2 regions of the Microbacterium sp. LWS13-1.2 genome follow, and region 1 is predicted to be linked to the other one. Evidence: riboswitches for the same ligand, from Rfam matches in the RefSeq annotation. Region 1 holds a riboswitch; the other holds the start of a gene.
What was found. A riboswitch is a leader RNA that binds a small molecule or an ion and turns the genes downstream of it on or off. The one in region 1 is predicted to bind thiamine pyrophosphate.
Positions count from the first base shown of each region.

Region 2: linked by a shared signal. The riboswitch ahead of thiM (hydroxyethylthiazole kinase) and the one ahead of MRBLWS13_RS11055 (ECF transporter S component) in region 1 are both predicted to bind thiamine pyrophosphate.

Region 1 covers NZ_CP151632.1:2,339,337-2,346,544, reverse strand. The annotation lists gene MRBLWS13_RS11065 (RbsD/FucU domain-containing protein) at 1-10, shown strand, start outside; gene MRBLWS13_RS11060 (D-alanyl-D-alanine carboxypeptidase) at 53-1,816, opposite strand; TPP riboswitch at 1,875-1,986, shown strand; gene MRBLWS13_RS11055 (ECF transporter S component) at 1,977-2,621, shown strand; gene MRBLWS13_RS11050 (ABC transporter ATP-binding protein) at 2,624-4,141, shown strand; gene MRBLWS13_RS11045 (energy-coupling factor transporter transmembrane component T) at 4,138-4,944, shown strand; gene MRBLWS13_RS11040 (SRPBCC domain-containing protein) at 5,320-5,826, opposite strand; gene MRBLWS13_RS11035 (aminoglycoside 3'-phosphotransferase) at 5,823-6,548, opposite strand; gene MRBLWS13_RS11030 (hypothetical protein) at 6,685-7,203, shown strand.
Region 2 covers NZ_CP151632.1:1,397,674-1,404,881, reverse strand. The annotation lists gene MRBLWS13_RS06735 (bifunctional hydroxymethylpyrimidine kinase/phosphomethylpyrimidine kinase) at 1-1,434, opposite strand, end outside; gene thiE (thiamine phosphate synthase) at 1,431-2,075, opposite strand; gene thiM (hydroxyethylthiazole kinase) at 2,105-2,923, opposite strand; TPP riboswitch at 2,914-3,008, opposite strand; gene MRBLWS13_RS06720 (DNA polymerase III subunit gamma and tau) at 3,073-5,367, shown strand; gene recR (recombination mediator RecR) at 5,371-5,964, shown strand; gene MRBLWS13_RS06710 (DMT family transporter) at 6,104-7,033, shown strand; gene MRBLWS13_RS06705 (hypothetical protein) at 7,069-7,208, opposite strand, start outside.

The DNA.
Region 1 (7,208 bases):
CGCCGCCTGACCTTCCTCAGGCTGACCGCGCGCCGGGTGAACGGCGGTGGTCTCAGCCGTTGAGGCCGAACAGGTCCAGCGGGTGCGTCAGCCGCCACCACGGCGACGGGTCGGTGATGTCGGCGGCGAGCTGCAGGTCGACCGTGGTGTCGTTGAGCGGTCCGGTCACGCTGAGGGAGCCGACCGCGTCGCCTGCATCGCGGCTCTCGCCGAGGTGGTAGGTCGTGGCGACGGTGCCGCTGCCGCCGTTCCACAGGACCACCGACGCGTCGCCCGAGGTCACGATGTCCACCTCGTCGCCCCACAGGGTCTCGACCTGTCCGGCGACGGTGTTCGCCGTCACCGAGGGCTTCAGCTGCAGCTCGGTCTCGAGCTGCGCGTACAGCGCGCGGGAGGCGGTGAGACGGCTCTCATCGTCGGGCTGTCCGAGCACCGACGCGTAGAGGCGCACCGTCGTGTCGCCGATCGTGACGTCCTTCGCCGACAGCAGGTTCCAGGAGTCGAGCGTCCCGGTCTTCAGGCCCACGACACCCGGGTCGGCGAGCAGCCCGTTGGTGTTCTCGACGAGGCCGGCACCGGGCAGGTCGACGGACTGCTTCGCGACGATCTCGGCGATCACCGGGTTCGCGAGGGCCTTCTGCGCGAGCACGACGAGGGCCTCGGGGCTCGCGGTGTTGCGCGGGTCCATCCCCGTCGGCTCGTAGACGGTCACACCGGGGACGCCGTGCGTGGAGAGCCAGGACGAGGCCGCCGAGGCGAAGACGGCATCCGATGGCCAGATGCTCTGCGCCAGGCGGTCGGCGTAGTTGTTCGCCGAGCCGACCAGCATGCCCTCGAGCATCTGGTACTCGGTGAGCGAGCCGCCGGCGGGCACGTTCAGCGCGGACTCGCCGTTGCTGAGGTACTGCCAATAGCGGGAGCGATCCGCCGAGGTGAAGCGGTACTCGGGACCCTGCTCGCCGAGCGCGAGCGGCATCTCCTCGAGGACGACCAGGGCGGTCACGAGCTTGGTGATGCTGGCGATGGAGTCGGGATCCGCCGTCGTGGCCAGTGTCCCCGAGATGCCTCCGACCGCTTCGGCGGCGCTGCCCTGAGCGGGCCACACCGGCGCCGCGGCAGGCGCCGCGACCGGCTGGACCTCCATGGCGGTGACCGTGGGTGCGACGGCGTGCAGCGGCCACAGCAGCGTCGTCCCCGCATACGCGCCGAGCACGGCCGCGATCGCGAGGGTGGGAACCACGACGCCGGCGCGCAGCGGCGAGCGCCGCGGCGCGTCGGAGAGCAGGTCGGCGTCGACCGTGACGTAGGGGGTGGCCGCGGCGGTCAGATCGCCGGGGGCGGCGCCGAGGCCCACGGCCGTCTCATCGACCCACGCGAGGGCGGTTCGTCCGCCGCCCGCCGCGGGGCGCGAATCCTCGGCGACCGGGACGTCGGCGAGCGCGTCGTGGCCCGCGGGATCCCAGGTGGCGACGGGGACCGACGGCTCGGGAACGAGTCCGGGGATGACGGGCCCCGTCTGCGCGTCCGAATCGAACAGGGGAATCGTCGGCGCGATCGCCGTCGGGCTGTCGCCGAGCGGCACCGTGGCGATGGTGGGCGCGACGGTGGGCACGTCTCCGGGGGCGGTGGTGCTGCCCGGGTGCACGAGTGGGCCCACGCGCCCGGAGGCTCCGCCCGACGCGCCAGCGGCGAGCGGAGGGGGCGTGTGGACAGTCTGACCGGTGGCGACGGTCAGGATGCCGCCTTCCGGGGCACCGGCCGAAGCCGGGGTCGGCACGGCACCGGTCTGCGCCCGACGCGCGCGACGCGTGGGCACGGGTGTGTCGTCCGGAGTCACCCCCTCAAAATACCCGTCATCGCGGCGGTATACTCAACGCCATAACCACGGGAGTCCGGTGAGCCGGGCTGAGAGGAAGCGATCCACGCTTCGACCGTCGAACCTGATCCGGATCATGCCGGCGCAGGGAGGAGTTCACATGCACACGTCCGCGTCCGCATCCACCCCCGTTGCGGCCACCCCTTCGGGCCCCCGCAGCCTGCGTTGGCGAGTCGTCGACATCGTCGTCGCCGCGGTGCTCGGCGTCGCCACCGGCCTCGTCTTCTGGGCCTGGAACACCGTCGGCTACGCCTGGTTCATCGCCATGGACGGCCTGACGCCCGGCCTCGGCGGACTCGCCGTCGGCATCTGGCTGATCGGCGGCGTCATCGGCGGTCTCGTCATCCGCAAGCCCGGTGCGGCACTCCTCGTCGAGGTGATCGCAGCGATCGTGTCGATGCTCATCGGCAACGTGTGGGGCGTGTCCACCCTGCTGTCGGGCCTGGTCCAGGGTCTCGGCGCCGAGCTGATCTTCGCCCTCTTCCTCTACCGCCGTTTCACCCTGCCTGTCGCGATGCTGGCCGGTGCGGGCGCCGCCGCCGGCGCCTGGGTGTTCGAGCTGTTCTACGGCAGCTCGCCGAACATCCTGAAGACGCTCGAGTTCAACGTCATCTACCTCGTCTCGCTCGTCGTCTCGGGTGCCGTGCTCGCGGGTGTCGTCGGCTGGCTCGCCGTCCGGGGGCTCGCCGCCACCGGCGCCCTCAACAGCTTCGCGGCAGGACGCGAAGCGCGCCGCGAGGTCTGACGATGGCCTCGACCCGTCCGGCCCGCCTCACGGCGGACGGCTGGGGATGGCGCTACGCAGGCCGGCGCGCGCCCGCCGTCCGCGACGTGTCGTTCACGATCGAGCCGGGGGAGCGCGTGCTGCTGCTCGGTGCCTCGGGTGCCGGCAAGTCGACGCTCCTCGCCGGCATGGCGGGCCTGCTCGGCGGGGCCGACGAGGGCGATGAGACGGGATCGCTGCTGATCGACGGCGAGCGGCCGGAAGCCCACCGCGGGCGCGTCGGCCTCGTGCTGCAGGATCCCGATTCGGGCGTCGTGCTGTCGAAGGTCGGCGACGACGTGGCCTTCGGCTGCGAGAACCTCGGGGTGCCGGCGGCCGAGATCCCCGCCCGCGTCGCCGAGGCGCTCGAGGCCGTCGGGCTCGACGTCCCGCTCGCGCGGCCGACGAAGGCGCTGTCGGGCGGGCAGAAGCAGCGGCTCGCGCTCGCCGGCGTGCTCGCGATGCGACCCGGTGTGCTGCTGCTCGACGAGCCGACCGCGAATCTCGATCCCGACGGCGTCCGCGAGGTGCGCGCGAGCATCGAGCACGCTCTCGCCGAGACGGGGGCGACGCTCCTGGTGATCGAGCACCGCACGGCCGTCTGGGCCGACCTGATGGACCGTGTGCTCGTCGTCGGCGCCGACGGCGGCCTCCTCGCCGATGGCACTCCGGCCGAGGTGTTCGCCCGTCACGGTGCGGAGCTCGCCGCCGCGGGCGTGTGGGTGCCGGGTCGCCCCGTCGACCTGCCCGTCCTGCCCGCGGCGCCGGCCGGCGCCGCCGCGGCGGTGGCGGCATCCGCTCTCTCGATCTCCCGCGATGGCCGCACCGTCGTGCGGGCGGGGCTGGATCTCAGCGTGCCGCGCGGGGCGGCGACGGTGATCACCGGGCCCAACGGCGCCGGCAAGTCCACCCTCGCGCTGACGCTCGCGGGGCTCCTGCCCGAGGCGGCGGGCGAGGTCGTCGCGGCGCCGGAGCTCGCGGGCCGCTCGGGCCGCCGCCCGTCGCGGTGGTCCTCGCGCGAGCTGCTGACCCGCATCGGCACAGTGTTCCAGGAGCCGGAGCATCAGTTCCTCGCCTCGACCGTGCGCGACGAGCTCGCGATCGGGCCGCGCTCGCGCGGCGCGGCCGCGGACGCCGTCGGCCTGATCGTCGACGAGCTGCTCGAGCGACTGCACCTCGCGCCGCTCGCCGCCGCGAACCCCTTCACGCTGTCGGGGGGACAGAAGCGCCGGCTCTCGGTCGCGACCGTGCTCGCCGACGCACCGCCCGTCATCGTGCTCGACGAGCCGACGTTCGGCCAGGACCGCCGCGGCTGGATCGAGCTCGTGCAACTGCTGCAGTCCGAGATCGCCGCCGGCACGACCGTCGTCGCCGTCACGCACGACGAAGACGTGCTGCACCATCTCGGCGGCCACCGCATCGATCTCGGTGCGGGGCCCTCAGTCCCGGAGGCCCCGTCCGGCGCACCCGGGCGATCGCGGCCGGTGGGGGTGCGGTCGTGACCGCCGTCGACGCCCGTACCGACGCGCATGACGTCGGTGCCGAACGGGCGGCCTGGCTCGACGGCGTCAACCCGGTGACCAAGATCGTGCTCGCGCTGCTGCTGTCGGTGCCGCTGCTCGCGTCGATCGACGTGACGAGCGCCCTCGTGGCGATCGCGCTGCAGCTCACCTGCATCCCGCTGACCGGTCTCGGAGCCATGACCGTACTGAAGCGGATGCTGCCGATCCTCGTCTTCGCCCCCGTCGCGGGCATCAGCATGCTGCTGTATGCCGAGCCGGGCGGAACGGTCTACTGGTCGTTCTGGTACGCCACGATCAGCGACGACTCGATCGCTCTCGCCGTCGCGGTGTGCCTGCGCGTGCTCGCGCTCGCCCTGCCGACGATCCTGCTGTTCGGCCGCACCGACCCCACCGAGCTCGCCGACGCGCTCGCGCAGGTCGCGAAGCTGCCGAGCCGCTTCGTGCTCGGGGTGCTCGCCGGCACGCGCACGCTGGGCCTCTTCCTCGACGACTGGCGCAGCATGGGCCTCGCGCGCCGCGCGCGCGGGGTGGGCGACGGCGGCGCGATCCGGCGCTTCTTCTCCATGGCGTTCGTGCTGCTCGTGTTCGCCGTGAGGCGCGGCACCAAGCTCGCGATGGCGATGGAGGCGCGCGGCTTCGGCTCCGGCATCCCGCGCACGTGGTCACGTCCCTCGCGGCTCCACCCCCGCGACCTGGTGGCGCTGCTCGGCGCCGCCGCGATCATGGCCGTGGCGATCGCCGCCGCGGTCGCCGCCGGCACGTTCCGGTTCGTGTGGTCCTGAGTCGCGCCGGCTCCTGCGGTCCAGGTTCCGCGGTTTCTGGGATGCCGGATGCTGCGCTTTCCGGACCGCACCGCGCGCGCGTGCCGACGCCGGCGCGGTGAGGTCCAGGTTTCGCGGGTTCCGGGATGCCGGAACCGGCGTTTGCCGGACTGCTGAACGTGCGCGCCGCACGCCTCACTCGGAGCGGCGCTGCGGCGAGGTTCGGCGCGTTTCGTCTCGGTCGCTGGCGCTCCCTCGCTCAACGACCGGAGCCCCCCGGGGTCGCTGGAGCTCCTCGCTCAACGACCGGAGCCCTTCCCCCGGTCATTGAGCGAGCTTGCGAGTCGAAACGCAGAGACGAAAGGCCCGGACGACGGGCGAGCGCGGTGCGCCGCGTCAGTCGGCGGCGACGAGCCGCTCGTAGGCGGGCTGCAGGGCGGGGAAGTAGTCGTCCCACGAGACGGTGCCGGCGTCGAGACCGGCCTGCGCGGCGACGAGCCGGTCGAGGTAGTACTCCCAGCCCGGACCGATCGAGCCGACGTCCTCGCCCGGGTTCAGTCGCTGGCCGAACGTGAGGATCGTGTCGCCCGGCGCCTCCTCGGCGAGCTCGAACCACAGATGCCAGGCACCTCCGGCCGCCGACGTGTCGCCGGCGAAGCGCCGGGGCCGGTCGCACTCGAGGATCGTGTACTCCTCACCCGCAGCATCCTCGGCCTCCGCCGTCATGGAGAACGTGACGTGCCCGCTCGACGGGTCGCCGTCCCACCGGCCGATCCAGCGCTCGAGCCGCGCCGACTCGGTGAGCTCGCGCCAGATCTCGTCGGCGGTCGCGCGGAAGCGCCGCAGGATCACGAGGTTCGGATGGCCGTCGATCTTGCAGACGTTGCCGGTGATCTCGGTCATGTCGCGTTCCACAGCTCTCGGTAGTACGACAGGCGCGCGCGGTCGGGCTCGACACCGTACGCCTCGATGAGGGCGTCCTCCCATCCCTCGCCATAGTTCCACGCCGTCGACATCGACGCCACGGCGATGTCGGCCCAGCGGTCGGCGAGGCCGAGTGCTCCGAAGTCGACATGCCCGCTCCAGCGGCCGTCGTCGCCGATGAGCGTGTTGGGGCAGCAGGCGTCGGCATGGCAGACCACGAGCCGGTCGACCGGCGGCGGCTCGCGCAGGGCATCGGGAACGCGGATGCCGCGGCCCGTCGCGTTCGCGATGCGGGAGCGCACGTGCCAGTCGAACGGACAGTCGGCGACCGGCAGCGCGTCGTGCAGGGCACGCAGGCCCTCGCCGACGGCGCGGACGGCGGTGGCGGGCTCGGCGACCCAGCGCGCGTCGACGGCGGAGAGCCCCGGGAGCGCCGCCGTCACGAGGTACTCGTGGCTGTCGTCGCCGCCGACCTCGAGCAGGAGCGGCACCCGTGCGTGCGGCTGCGCCCACGCCAGGCGCGCGGCCTCGCCGGCGAACGACGTCTCGGCATTGCGCGGACCGTGCTTGATGAAGCGGCCGTCGTCGGTGCGGAACGTCACGCCGCCGTAGTCGTTCCGCCAGACCGGCGTGAGCGCGGCGCCGCGCGCGAGCCGCACGACGGTCTCGGACACGGCCACGGGTTCGGCGGGGATCGACACGCTCCCATCCTGCCCGCTTGCCGGTTCCGCTCTCCCGTCACGTTTCGGGGTCCGAGCGGACCGTTTGTGACAGGCGAGCGGGAAGGGATTCACTTGAGCGGCGGAGCGTGCGCCGGCCGCATGATGGGATGAGGTCATGTCCGCCACCACACGTGTCACGCGCCGCCGAGGACCGCTCACGGCTCTTGAGGGGCCGGAGGCGGCGCTGGCGATCGGCGATGCCGCAGCCCGGCATGTGCGGTTGACCCCCGGCGGACTTGCGCCCTGGCTGGGGGACTCGCCGGGCGGCTTCATGCCGTGGGACGCGGTGCGCCTGCTCACGGTGCAGCCGCCGACGACGCTGTGGCCCCACCCTGCGATCGGCGACTCCGTCGGACCGCTGCTGGAGGGGCTCCTCAGCGGCGGCGGCTCGTTCGTCGAGGGAGCCGAGACGCCGACCTTCCCGGTGCGCGTCGGCACCGCCGGCGCCGACATCGAATGGGGCGTCACTCAGCACTATCTCTCGGGGTACCGTCGCGCCGAGGCGCGTGCGACCACACGACTGGCCGAGTACCTCACCGATCGGCCCGAGGCGCGCGTGCTGCTGGCGCGCCCCGCGGAACTCCTCGATCGCATCGCCACGCTGGTACGGGTGCGGAGGCCGCTCATCGAGTGACCGTG
Region 2 (7,208 bases), 940 kb from region 1:
GGCGATGTCGGCCGCCCGCGCGGTCGCGGCCGTGAAGGCGGGGTCGCCGTACATCGCGAGCCAGTCGTCGTACGGGTGCGCGTCATGGCGCCAGGCCGCCAGACGGACGCCGAGGTCGGTGTACAGCCAGAAGCACGGCAGCAGCGCGGCGACGAGCTCGCCGTATGACCGCGCCGAGGCGTGCAGGTGGTTCGTGTAGGCCAGGGTCTGCGGTGCGGGCGCGTCGGGGGGCGACCCGAGATGCGACTCATGCAGCCGCCTCTCCTCGACGATCGAGGACTCGGCCGCGCGTGCCCAGAACGCCTGCTCCGCGGAGGTCGGCGCGAGCGCGCTCGCCTTCGCCAGCACGCGGGAGTACTCGCCGAGGTAGAGCGCGTCCTGGGCGAGGTAGCGCAGGAACGTCGCGCGCGGCAGGCTGCCGTCGGCCAGCCCTCGGACGAAGGCGAGGGCGTCGACGTCGGCGCGCACGGCGGCCGCGGCATCCCACACCTGCGCCGCCCAAGAGGCGGCGGGGGCGCTCCCCACGGCCCCGCCACGCACCGCCGGCGCGTCGCGCGGAGCCTCCGGCCGCGTGGGCTCAGCCGCGACCCGCTGTTCGTGGAAGTGGTCGATCGGGCCGTTGCCTCCACCCACACCCAGGGCATCGGCGTGTGCGAGTGCGCCGGTGAGCCACGTCTTCGCGCGCACCAATGCGTCGGGCCAGGCCGCACCGCCCGCGCGCAGGGTCGCCATCGCCGACGAGAGCGAGCAGCCGGTGCCGTGGGTGTTCCGGGTTGCGACGCGGGTGCCGCCGACCTCGTGGACCGCGCCGTCGGCCGCGACGACCGCATCGGGGCAGTCCGCGCCGTCGAGATGCCCGCCCTTGAGCAGCACGGCCGTTCCCGTCGCGCTCGCGAGAGCCCACGCGTCGTCGAGAGCCTGCTCCCATGCCGTCGCTCGTGGGCGCCGGACGAGCACGGCCAGCTCCGCGAGGTTCGGGGTGATGAGGTCCACCGCGGTCGCGAGCGTGCGCAGCGCGTCCTCGGCGGCGGGGTCGAGCAGCCGATCGCCGCTGGTCGCCACCATGACCGGGTCGAGCACGACGACCGGCGGGCGCACGCGGGCGAGCCACTCCCGCACGGTCTCGATGATCTCGGCCGACTGCAGCATCCCGATCTTCACCGCATCGATCTGGACGTCATCCGATACGGCGTCGAGCTGCGCGGCGAGGAACGCCGTCGGCGGCACGTGCACCTCGCGCACGCCGTGCGTGTTCTGCGCGACGAGGGCGGTCACCACCGCCATGCCGTAGCCGCCGAGTGCGCCGATGGACTTGAGATCGGCCTGGATGCCCGCGCCGCCCGTCGGGTCGGTGCCGGCGATGCTCAGCACGCGCGGGATCGCCTGCGGGCGATGCGGCGCCGTCACGGTCTGCGCGACGGACACGTCGCTCACCGAGCGACCCCCTCGGCCTCGAGCGCGAGCACGTCGGCGGCGCTGCGGAAAGCGCGCGACGCCGCTGCGGGATCGTCGGCGCCGCAGATGGCCGAGATCACCGCGATACCCGCTGCGCCGGCTTCCCGCAGCGGTGCGACGTCGCTCAGGCGCACTCCGCCGATCGCGACGCAGGGCACGGTCGTGCTCGTCGCGAACGCCGCGAAGCCGTCGATGCCGAGCGCCGGCGGGTGGTCGGGCTTGGTCGAGGTCGGCCGGATCACCCCGACTCCGAGGTAGTCGACCGTGCCGGAACGCAGAGCGGATGCCGCGACCCGGTGCTCCGGCGAGTTCGCCGTCCATCCGATGACGGCGTGCGCGCCGAGCAGGCGTCGCGCCGTCTCGGGCGGCACGTCGGCCTGGCCGAGGTGGACGCCGTCGACGAGCGCCCCCGCCTCGCGCGCGGCGACGGCGACGTCGACGCGGTCGTTGAGCAGGAGCAGGCAGCGGCGGTCGATGACGTCCGACATCGCCACCGCCTGCCGCAGCAGCTCGCGCGCGCTGATGGACTTGGCGCGCAGCTGCACGACGTCGACTCCGGCGCCGACTGCGGCGTCGACGACGTCGACCAGCCGGTCGAACGGCACGCGGTCGTCGGTCACGAGATGCACCGCGAGGCGCGCGGCGCGGATCATCGAGCCGCGAGCGCGTCGGCGACGCGTGCATCGAGGTCGGCGGGCGCCGCCACCACGGCGTCGAGCGCATCGAGGAACGCCACGGCGAAAGACCCCGGCCCCTCCGACCGCGCCGCGGCCCGTTCCGAGGCGACCGCGTAGAGGGCGGATGCCGCCACCGCCGCCTCCAGCGGGGCGCACACACCGAGCAGCGCGGCCATCACCGCGCCGAGCGAGCAGCCGCCGCCGGTGACGCGGGTGAGGAGCGCGTCGCCGCCATGGATCCGCACGACCCGCTCGCCGTCGGTGACGAGATCGACCGGGCCGGACACGGCGACCACGCCGCCGGTGCGCAACGCGAGCGATCGCGCGGCGCCGGCCGCGGCATCCGTCCCGTCCGTCGCGTCGACACCGCGACCGCCGGCGCCCGCGCCTGCCAGCGCCAGGATCTCGGAGGCGTTGCCGCGGATGATCGTCGGTCGGTGATCGATCAGCTCGGCCGCGAGAGCCGTGCGCACCGGGAGCACACCGACCGCGACGGGGTCGAGCACCCACCGCGACGTGTGACGCACGGCCTCGCGGGCGGCATCGCGCTGCTCCGCGGTCGGGGTGCCGAGGTTGACAAGCACGCCGTCTGCGACGCCTGCGAACAGCCCTGCCTCACCGGGGATGTCGCACATCGCCGGGGCCGCGCCGACGGCGAGGAGGGCGTTGGCGGTGAAGTTCGTCACCACCGCATTGGTGATGCACTGCACCAGGGGTGAGGCCTCCCGCAGCGCCGTCAGCGCGGCGGCGGGGGAGAGGGCGGACAGGTGGGGTTCGGTGCGCGCGTTCATCGCGACATCCCTTCGCTCGCATGATCGAGATCAGGTTCGACGGGTGTGTTCTCAGCCCGTCGCGCGGGCACCCCGTGTCACTGCCGAGCAATCTAGCAGGCCGCGGGAGCGGCCACCGCGATGTCGGCGTCACGCCGTAGGCTGGGGGAGTGACCACCGCCCTCTACCGCCGCTACCGGCCCGAGTCGTTCGGCGAGATGATCGGGCAGTCGCAGGTCACCGAACCCCTGATGACGGCGCTGCGCAGCGACCGGGTCGGGCACGCCTACCTGTTCTCCGGCCCGCGCGGGTGCGGCAAGACGACGTCGGCCCGCATCCTGGCGCGCTGTCTCAACTGCGCGCAGGGGCCGACCGACACGCCCTGCGGCACCTGCGACAGCTGCGTCGAGCTGGGGCGCGGCGGTGGCGGCTCGCTCGACGTCGTCGAGATCGACGCCGCGAGCCACAATGGCGTCGACGACGCCCGCGACCTGCGCGAGCGCGCCGTGTTCGCCCCCGCGCGCGACCGCTTCAAGATCTTCATCCTCGACGAGGCCCACATGGTCACGCCGCAGGGCTTCAACGCCCTGCTCAAGCTCGTCGAAGAGCCGCCCGACCACGTCAAGTTCATCTTCGCGACGACCGAGCCCGAGAAGGTCATCGGCACGATCCGCTCGCGCACGCACCACTATCCGTTCCGCCTCGTGCCGCCCGCGGCCATGCTCGAGTACGTCGAGCAGCTCTGCGGGCAGGAGGGCGTCGAGGTGGAGAAGGGCGTGCTGCCGCTCGTCGTGCGTGCGGGCGGCGGGTCGCCGCGAGACACGCTGTCGCTGCTCGACCAGCTCATCGCCGGGTCCGACCCTTCGGCAGGCTCAGGGACCATTCTCGTGACGTACGCCCGCGCCGTCGCGCTGCTCGGCTACACCCACGCCGAGCTGCTCGACGAGGTGGTCGACGCGTTCGCCGCCTCCGACGCGGCGGCCGCGTTCGCCGCGGTCGACCGGGTCGTGCAGACGGGCCAGGACCCACGCCGGTTCGTCGACGACCTGCTCGAGCGCCTGCGCGACCTCATCGTCGTGTCGGCGACCGGTCAGGGCGCCGCCGCGGTGCTGCGCGGCGTCTCGGCGGAAGACCTCGCCCGCATGCAGCGCCAGGCCGATGCCTTCGGCACGTCGCGCCTGTCGCACATCGCCGACCTCGTGATCGCGACCCTCGACGACATGACGGGTGCGACCTCGCCTCGGCTCCAGCTCGAGCTCATGGTCGCTCGCGTGCTGGCTCGCGGAGCGGGCAGTGCGGGGCCGACAGTGCCTGCGGCTGCCGCGGCGCCGGCGGCCGCCGCTGCTGCCGCGCCGGCGGCTGCGCCCGCGTCGAGCGCACCGGCGCCGGTAGGCGCGACGAGCGATCGTCCTGCTGCGGCCTCGGCGCCCGCGTCTCCGAGCGAGCCCACGCCGTCACCCGCGGCCGCAGCGCCGGCACCCGCTCCCGTCGAAGCCCCTCCGGTTCCCGCGGGACCGGTCACGCTGGAGCGCCTGCAGCAGGCCTGGCCGCAGGTGCTCGGTCAGCTCGAGAACGTCAGTCGCTCGTCGTGGATGCTCGCCTCCGGCGCACGTATCGCGGCACTCGACGACGACGTGCTCACGCTCACCTTCTCGAGCCAGAGCGACGTCGCGAAGTTCAAGCAGCTCGCCGCCGGCAAGGGCCCGAGCGAAGACCTGCGCCAGGCGATCCTGGCCGTGCTCGGCATCCGTGTGAAGTACATCGCCCGCCACGACGCGGGCGGCGGCCCGGGTGGCGCGGCCGGATCCGGTCCGGCGAGCCCTTCGCCGACGGGTCCCGCACGCGAGGCGCCCCCGCGCACCGCCGCACCTGAGACCCCCGCCGCTCCGCGAACGCCTGCGACGGCACCTGCCGCCCCCGCCGCAGCACGACCCTCGAACTCGTCAGGACCCCGTGCGTCGGCATCCGGTCCCACCCAGCGCGGCCTGGTCTCGGCGCCCCGCGCCTCGGCATCCGGGGCTGCGTCGACAGCGTCGGCTGCGGCCGCCCCCGTGACCGACTGGGCCGTCGCGGCGATCCCGTCCGACGACGACGCCCCGCCGCTCGACCCGGGGCCGGCGGCGCTGCCGACCGAGACGCCCGGCCAGTTCGCGGTCGACGACGAGCCCGAAGACGCGGCGACCTCGATGGCGCGCGTCGCGACCCTGGCGCCCCCGCGCGAGGGAGACGTTCTTCCGCGCACCGAGGTCGTCCCCTCGATCGAGCGCGACGACGACGAGCCCGAAGACGAGCCGGATGCCGTCGCCGACGTCCCGGTGCCGCCGACGGTCGCGCCGCCCCTGACTCCGGTGGTCACGACGCGCAACGGCGGCGTGCAGCGCTACGGCGAGGCGGTGGTGCGCCAGGTTCTCGGCGCCACCTTCGTGCGCGAGGAGCCCTACGAGCCGCCGACGAGGTTCAGCTAGCCCATGTACGACGGCATCGTCCAAGATCTCATCGACGAATTCGGCCGCCTGCCCGGGATCGGCCCGAAGTCGGCGCAGCGCATCGCCTTCCACATCCTGCAGACGCCCAACTTCGACGTGTCGCATCTCGCCGAGCTGCTCAGCGTCGTGCGCGAGAGGGTGCGCTTCTGCGAGGTCTGCGGCAACGTCTCCGAGCAGGAGCGCTGCTCGATCTGCCGCGACCCCCGCCGCAACCTGACCCTCATCTGCGTCGTCGAAGACGCGAAGGACGTCGCCGCGATCGAGCGCACGCGGGAGTTCCGCGGGCTCTATCACGTGCTCGGCGGCGCGATCAGCCCGATCGCCGGCATCGGTCCGGACGACCTGCGCATCACCCAGCTGATGCAGCGGCTCGCCGACGGCACGGTGCAGGAGGTCATCCTCGCCACGAACCCGAATCTCGAGGGCGAGGCGACTGCGACCTACCTGAGCCGGCTGCTGCACACGCTCGAGATCTCGGTCACCCGTCTGGCGTCGGGCCTTCCCGTCGGAGGCGACCTGGAGTACGCCGACGAGGTCACGCTGGGCCGGGCGTTCGAGGGCCGACGCTCGGTCTGATCTCGACGGATGTCGGAACTCCGCCGTAGATTGGCGGTCGCCCGCCTCGCGCCGGGGTGCCGGTTCCCGGATGCTGAATCCCGAGGCCTGCGCACCGATCCGTGCCGCGGCGGACGATCACTTGACGGAGAGACACCATATGAACTCCTCGCAGCGCTTCGACACGCGCGCGTGGCTGCTGTTCGCCGCGATGGCAGTGCTGTGGGGCATTCCCTATCTCTTCATCAGCATCGCCGTGGAGTCGTATTCTCCGGCTGCGGTGGTGGCGGGCCGCACGCTTCTCGGCGCCGTGCTGCTCCTGCCGTTCGCGATCCGGCAGAAGGCGCTGCGCCCCGCGTTCGCCAAGATCGGCTGGGTGCTGCTGTTCGGCGCCATCGAGATGGCTGGGCCCTTCCTGCTCCTCGGTCATGCCGAGCAGACGCTGCCGTCGGGGCTCACCGGTCGGCTCGTCGCGACCGTTCCGCTGTTCGCGGCGATCATCGCGTTCGGCGGAGGTGACCGTTCGGTTCTCAGCCCGGCGCGCAGCATCGGCCTCTTCGTCGGCTTCGTCGGCGTCTTCGTGATCGTCGCAGGCCCCGGCCTCGCGGTCGAAGGCGGCGGCGGTCTCATCGCGGTCGGCGAAGTCCTGCTGGTCGCGCTGCTGTACGCGATCGCGCCGTTCGTCATCGCTACCAAGCTGCGCGACGTGCCCTCGCTCGGCTCCATCACCCTCGCGCTCCTCGCTGTCGGGATCTTCTACACGCCGATCGCGTTCCTGACGCAGCACCAGGTGCCAACCCTCGAGGGCACGCTGTCGCTCATCGCGCTGGCCGTCCTGTGCACGGCGGTGGCGTTCATCACGTTCTTCGCGCTGATCGCGCGCGTGGGCCCGGTGCGGGCGCCGCTGTTCACGTACGTCAACCCCGTCGTCGCGATCGTGCTCGGCACGCTCATCCTCGGCGAGCCGCTCACCCTCGGCCTGCTGATCGGATTCCCGCTGGTGATCGCCGGGTGCTGGCTCGCCGCCACCGGCGGCACGGTGCGAGCTCGCAAGGCGACGGCCGACCTGCCGCCGATCGGCCCGAGCTGACCGCTGCCGGCGCGGCCGCCGGCATCCTCCCCGCGTCAGCGGAGCACTTCGACGAGCACGATCCATGACACCAGCAGCGCCGCGACCACCGCGATGAGGGAGCCGGACGCGAACCACAGCAGTCCGCCCGGCTGATCCGCCGCCAGCAGCGCGCCGCCGACCAAGTAGGCGAGCG